One region of the Exiguobacterium sp. PvP048 genome, then DNA from elsewhere that is predicted to be linked to it. Evidence: riboswitches for the same ligand, from Rfam matches in the RefSeq annotation. Region 1 holds a riboswitch; each other region holds the start of a gene.
What was found. A riboswitch is a leader RNA that binds a small molecule or an ion and turns the genes downstream of it on or off. The one in region 1 is predicted to bind lysine.
Positions count from the first base shown of each region.

Region 2: it holds a riboswitch for lysine, as region 1 does, so the genes downstream of both, ABIC15_RS10765 (Na+/H+ antiporter NhaC family protein) here and ABIC15_RS10150 (aspartate kinase) in region 1, are expected to answer to the same signal.
Region 3: it holds a riboswitch for lysine, as region 1 does, so the genes downstream of both, ABIC15_RS12340 (amino acid permease) here and ABIC15_RS10150 (aspartate kinase) in region 1, are expected to answer to the same signal.

Region 1 is NZ_JBEPSU010000004.1:150,004-152,279, reverse strand. Features, by position in the region: gene argH (argininosuccinate lyase) at 1-627, shown strand, start outside; lysine riboswitch at 695-873, shown strand; gene ABIC15_RS10150 (aspartate kinase) at 987-2,186, shown strand; gene ABIC15_RS10145 (aspartate-semialdehyde dehydrogenase) at 2,199-2,276, shown strand, end outside.
Region 2 is NZ_JBEPSU010000005.1:91,160-93,435, forward strand. Features, by position in the region: gene ABIC15_RS10765 (Na+/H+ antiporter NhaC family protein) at 1-891, opposite strand, end outside; lysine riboswitch at 997-1,172, opposite strand; gene ABIC15_RS10770 (uracil-DNA glycosylase family protein) at 1,241-1,981, opposite strand; gene ABIC15_RS10775 (heme oxygenase) at 2,130-2,276, opposite strand, start outside.
Region 3 is NZ_JBEPSU010000007.1:55,233-57,508, reverse strand. Features, by position in the region: gene ABIC15_RS12340 (amino acid permease) at 1-1,102, opposite strand, end outside; lysine riboswitch at 1,230-1,414, opposite strand; gene ABIC15_RS12335 (MarR family winged helix-turn-helix transcriptional regulator) at 1,589-2,038, shown strand; gene ABIC15_RS12330 (diguanylate cyclase) at 2,231-2,276, shown strand, end outside.

The DNA of each region.
Region 1 (2,276 bases):
TTTTGCGAAGAAATCATCATCTGGGCGTCGCAAGAATTTTCGTTCATTGAGCTGTCCGATGCGTTTTCGACGGGATCAAGCATGATGCCGCAGAAAAAAAATCCAGATTTCGCGGAACTGATCCGCGGCAAAACAGGTCGTGTCTACGGAAATCTGATGGGTTTCCTGACGACAATGAAAGCATTACCACTCGCATACAATAAAGATATGCAGGAAGATAAGGAAGGTGTCTTTGACACCGCTGATACCGTGTTACAATCCGTTCAAATTTTTACAGGCATGATCGAATCGGCTACGTTTAAGACAGAAGCGCTCAAGAAGGCGACGATGCAAGACTTCTCGAATGCAACGGAACTGGCGGATTATCTGGTCACAAAAGGGATTCCGTTCCGGGAAGCACATGAAATCGTCGGGAAAGCCGTCTTACATTGTGTCCAAAGCGGCTGTTTCTTAAAAGATTTGACGCTGTCCACGTATCAGACGTTCCATCCGGTCATTGCAGAAGATGTCTATCCGTTGTTAGATCCGGTTCAGGCGGTCGCACGACGGGGAAGTTACGGCGGGACCGGTTTTACGGCCGTCCGGGATCAACTCGCATTAGCGAAGAAGCAACTTGAAAAATTATAAAATTCAAAAAAAGTTTGGCAAATCACTGGATTTAACAAAAAATGTTTGCTATAACTGTAACTAACAACCGACAGATAGAGGCGCGGATGACATCAGTAGCAACACTTATTCAAGGCAAGCATGCCAAGTGATGTGAAAGGGGAAATCCGCCGAAGTGAACAAGAAAATGCTTTTTCTTGATTGCTGGTACAACGGTTAAGATCCGTTGTACTGCCGAAACCCACGTTTCGGAGCGCTATCTTACGTAAAAGAACGTATGACGCTGTCATCGTTTGTCCGATCGTGATAACGACGGGCCGTAGGAACGCTCCTACCGGCCCGTCGTTTTTTTCTGTTTCGGGACAAAAGGAGATAGGATTGTGACAACTGTACTTAAATTTGGTGGTAGTTCGGTTGCGACTGTCGAACAGATTCAGTCAATTGCGAATTATTTGAAGAATCGGACGGGACAAGGGGAAAAATTAGTCGTCGTCGTGTCGGCAATGGGGAAAATGACCGATTCATTGATTGCTCAGGCGCAGGCGATAACGGACCGTCCGGAACGACGCGAACTGGACCGGCTGCTTGCAATCGGTGAAGAACAGACGATTTCATTACTCAGCATCGCCCTGAACTCACTCGGGATAAAAGCCTTGTCACAGACAGGGGCCCAGGCAGGCATCAGCACGATGGGACTGCACACGAAAAGTAAAATCAAACAGATTGACGGCGAATTGCTCCGGAAAAAACTGGAGACATACGACGTCATCATCGTCGCCGGTTTCCAGGGCGTCAATGAGCTCGGGGATGTCACGACACTCGGTCGCGGCGGATCGGATACGACAGCCGTCGCATTGGCCGCGGTTCTTGATAAACGATGTGAAATTTACACGGACGTCGACGGTGTTTACACAGCTGATCCACGGATTCATGCAACGGCACAACCGATTCCACACATTTCATACGATGAGATGATGGAAATGAGTGCACTCGGTTCAAAAGTCATGGAGATGCGCAGTGTCGAACTCGGTAAAAAATACGGCGTCCACATCTTCGTCGGAAAAACATTAGAATCGGAAAGAGGGACTTGGATCATGGAGGCAACGGAAACGATGGAACAAAAAGCGGTCACGAGCGTCAGTGTAACGAAAAACGTGTTGACGGTGTCAATCAAGCATGTACCGCAGACGAACTCGGCGGTCGCGGATATCTTTGAACTGTTATCAGGACGTCACGTCAACATCGATATGATCAGTCAGACGACGTTTGACAGTGACATCTTCCTTTCCTTCTCTTGTCCGCTGGATGAAGAAGAGTTTTTGGAAGAAGCACTGCAGGATATCATCAATCGTTTCCCGACGGTCAAAGTCGACCGTCATAACCAGCATGCCAAGTTATCCGTCGTCGGAATCGGGATGCGGGACGCAACCGGGGTCGCTTCGAAATTGTTTGCGACGTTCCGGGCGGAAAACATCACGTTTTATCAAGTCACGACATCAGAAATCAGCATCTCATATACGATTGCCCAGGCCGATATCGAACGGACTGTCGCAGCAATCGCTCAAGCATTCGACCTGTAAGGAGGAAATCATATGTATCATGTCGCAGTCATTGGCGCAACCGGCGCCGTTGGTCAAAAAATGTTACAAGTCCTGGCGGAACACGATTTT
Region 2 (2,276 bases), on a different contig from region 1:
TGTAAAGGGACGGTCGTCAGCCGCAAGTGCCTGAGCACCTGTCCAAAGGAGTGCTGTGACAGTCGCGATGACTAGGACGATAATCGGAACAACCAGGTCGCGGACTTTCCCGCCATCGTGCTCCTTGACTTCTTCCGCCATTCCCATCGGTGTCCCTTTGTTGGAATCAAACAATTCGCCTTGTAAAGCCCGCAACTCGTGCGTCCGCATCGGTCCGACAGCAATTCCCGTATAGGCAATGTAGAGCGTCAGTAACAAAGCAAAGATAGCATAAAAGTTCAATGGCACAATCATCATGAAGGCACTGAACGCCGAGTAATCCGTAATCGAATGCGTCGTTAAAATACCGGCAATGATTGAGATGATGAAGGCACCCCAACTTGACAACGGACTGATGACACAGACCGGTGCAGCGGTCGAGTCGATGATATACGCCAGCTTCGCACGTGAGACGCCACGACGGTCCGTTAACGGACGACTGACGTTTCCGACAGCAAGACTGTTGAAGTAATCATCGATGAAGATCAAAATCCCTAACCCGAAAGCAGCGAGCCTTGCGCCACGCGCCGTTTTGACGTGTGTCGTCGCCCATTCTCCGAAAGCATGAGCACCTCCGGACGTTTGAATCAGCGTCGACAAGACACCGAGTAATAGTAAGAAAACAAGTAATAAGACATTCCATTCATTTAACGCACCGTCTGCCCAAAACAGGCTGAAGATGTTTTTTCCGAGATAAACCGCGGTATCAATTGGATTGAAGCGATGAAGCAGTAAGGCGCCGATTAAAATCCCGACACCAAGTGAGATGACGACTTTGCGTGTAACGATCGCTAAAACGATCGCGACAAGCGCTGGTACGAGTGCGACGATAGAATCTGAATAATTGACCATAGTTGTGGTTTCTCCTCCTTTTTTAGAAGATGAGACCCGTTGCACAGAAAAAAGCAAGGGCACCGGCAACAAAGCCGACACCCTTGCTGGATGCGTCTTTCTTAGCCGAATTGGAGTGCTCCATACAATACGCGTATGGCAATCGAACGGGTCTTTCCCGGTTCGACCAGCATCGTCATGTCTGACACGTGACGATACTTCGGCAGTCTCACCTTTCTTTGATCGTCTTTGTTGTCATCCTCAGACCAAATACTCATTAACACCGCGCCTCTACCTCATCGATAGAATAGTCATATTCTTTTCATATCAAAATTTTATCGTATTCCCCCAAAAAAATTAAGGATGTTGGTTAAGTATTGAAGTAAGAATTCAATTGCTTCATCAGATAATCTTTATTTTCTTCAAACTGTCGCTTCCGATGTCCGTTGGCACCGGAAGGATGGGGGAAACCGAACAACACGGTATGTTTTTTGATCCGTCCCTGATGAAGCAATGTCCGGACCGTCGATTCGACGACGCGTCCAAACGGTACGAGAATGACGGGGTGGGGTAACTGATTTAATTCCGCCGCAAAGTGCTCATAGGCATAATGTTGTAAAAGCGGTGTCCGGTCAATCTTCGGTTGATGTCCCGTATAATTTTTATCACGGTAAAAAACGGGATGTCTCAAAATCGAAGTCGTGTGTAACAGTTCCTGATTTGTATGAAATAACGTGGCGGTTGAAGCAATATTCAGCAGACGATGTAGTTCAAGTTCATCTAACATCGCTGTCAAATTACGCCGCATGGGACCGGCGAAACTGGCACTGTATTTGACGAGTTTTGATGTTTCTTCGATTGTGGCACCATGGTGGAAGGCATCAGCCGCTTCTTCATAAGCAAGCCGCATCTGTTCAAATCCTGGTGTGATACCAATGAAGACTATTTTGGCAGAGCGATTGATATATTCTCCGATCGGTGAATAGTAAACGGATAATTCCTGCTCCTGTTGTAATAGGAAACCGTCTATGAACAAGTCCTGGCGCGTCAAGGATCGATCAATCGGTAAGACCCGGATGGCCTGTTCAAAAATCGATAATGAATTCAGCATGATAAGTCCTCTCTCTTTCTGTATTGGACCTATGATAACAAATAATGGTATTATATACAATTTCAACCCATATCAATATAGTAAGGGGTCTCTTAAGGTTTAAAAAAACCTTGCGACCAAATTGGAGGCAAGGCTGTTCTAAAATGAGTTATGAAGAAGTGCGTTCTTTGACAGAAGCTACTTCATACGTGATGATTTCACTGCCGAGCATCGGTGATTCCTCTTGTTTACCGTCTTTTTGTTCCGGACGTTTGTGAGAAGCTTTAAAGTCATCGCTGTTGCGCCAAGCTTCAAA
Region 3 (2,276 bases), on a different contig from region 1:
TCGATGTCAGGAAGCAAAGTGCTCCGATGGCACCGGTCGCAAGCAACGCATTGCGGGGAACACCATTTTTTGAGACTTGTGCGAACAATTTCGGTGCATCCCCTTGGCGTGCCAACGTATACAGCATCCGTGTCGACGCATACATTCCGGAGTTTCCTGCCGATAAGACAGACGTCAGGATAACAGCGTTCATCAATGCTGCCGAGAACGCAAGACCGGCTTTTTCAAAGACAAGTGTAAACGGACTGACCGCTACATCGGTAATGTCATTCGAAACGAGGTTCGGGCTTGTGTACGGAATCAACATTCCGATGACGAAAATCGCAAACACATAAAACAGAAGAATCCGCCAAAAGACTTGTTTCACGGCTTTTGGAACGTTTTTCTTCGGATCTTCCGACTCACCGGCTGCGATTCCGACAAGTTCTGTTCCCTGGAAACTGAAACCGGCAACCAGGATGATACCGATGACGGCCGGGATGCCTCCGACGAACGGCGCATCACCTAACGCAAAGTTTTTAAAGCCGACCGGTGCTTCAGATGTGAAGACACCGAAGATCATCGCGACACCGACAATCAGGAAGATGATGACAGTGACTACTTTGATCATCGCGAACCAATATTCCGCTTCCCCGAAACCTTTAACGGAGAAGTAATTTAAACCGATCATCAATAACAGGAACAAAGCACTGAAGTAAAATCCGGGAACATCCGGGAACCAGTAACTCATGACGATTTGCGCCGCAACGAGTTCTACAGCGATCGTGACCGCCCAGTTGTACCAGTAGTTCCAACCTAACGCAAAACCAAACGACGGGTCGACGAATTTCGCGCCGTAGGTCGAGAATGAACCGGCGACCGGCATATATGCTGCCATCTCACCAAGACTCGTCATCAGGAAGTACACCATGAGTCCGACAATGGCATAGGATAACAATGCACCGCCGGGACCGGCAGCAGCAACGGACGCACCGGAGGCAATGAATAAGCCGGTTCCGATCGCACCGCCAATCGCGATCATCGACATGTGGCGGGCTTGCAGACCGCGTTTTAGTCCTTCTTCGGTTGAATCGAGTTTTCTTTGGGGTTGTAAAGTATTCATCTCATTCGCTTCTCTCTTGTTAAGATTTTTTGAGAGGACACTTTTTGAAAAAACAAAAAGCGCCCTCACCTTCCAGAAGGAAGATGAGAACGCAACATAGTAAAAGGATGCGCCCCATTCTACCGTCGTGAAAGATAGCTCCCCACAAGTCATATCTGACCTGTGACAGTATTAGACCTGTTCGATCTAATCCCAATCGATCATCTTCAAAGCGATGATTGATTTCGGCAATTCTTCCTTTTCAATCACCTCATCTGCCGCTTGACGACATCCGTGACTGTACTTATAAGAACTGCAACCTCCATCCCACTGGTTGAGTGAGAACTAATTAAGTTAGTTATAATTTCGTTATTACATCGTCATGTTACACAAAACGTCTTTAAATTGTCAATTCTTTTTTTGAAATGTCGGCTATTCATGGTAAAAATCCGCAATTTTTAGTACACTAAATTATAGAAGTTAACCGAGAGAAAGGATGTTGCTTGAATGCCACAAGAACGTGATCAACTGACTTATCGATTAGAGGAACAAATGCGGATCATTCTCCGGACATTACGCCGTGAACTCAACCGACTGTTTGAAGGGACCGCGACACGAAGTGAATTTTTCATTTTACGCAGTCTGTCCGAAAATGGTCCCCAACGTCCGACTCTACTCGCAGAGCAGTTTGAGCTTGCGACAAGTCAGGTAACAGCTTTGACTGATCGTCTGTACAAAGCCGGATTCGTCACGCGGACGCGCTCGACGGATGACAGAAGATCGATTGTTTTAGCACTGACGGAAGAAGGAGAATCCGCTTTCCGCGAACTTGAAATCGTCCGCCGGAAATATCTCCAAGATCGTTTCGGCACCCTGACGGAAGAAGAGCTGAATGCGATGGTTCTCGTCTTCGATAAGATCCTCTTGACGATGGATGAAGAAGCGATTTCTTCCTAAAAAATTACTTTTGAAAAAATATTTATTTTTTCCGCCGACAAAGTTCACTTGACTGTGTACTTTGTCTTTTTTGTTGACTTCATCATCTTCCGCTAAACATTTTTCCATTTCTTGCCGTTATTAAAAGGGGTATATTAGAAGTAACTTATTGAAAATGCGTTTATGAGGAGTTGGGAGGATTTGTTGTCCATCATGAATAATTTCATCATCAATTTTTGTCTACTGTTTACAACGATTA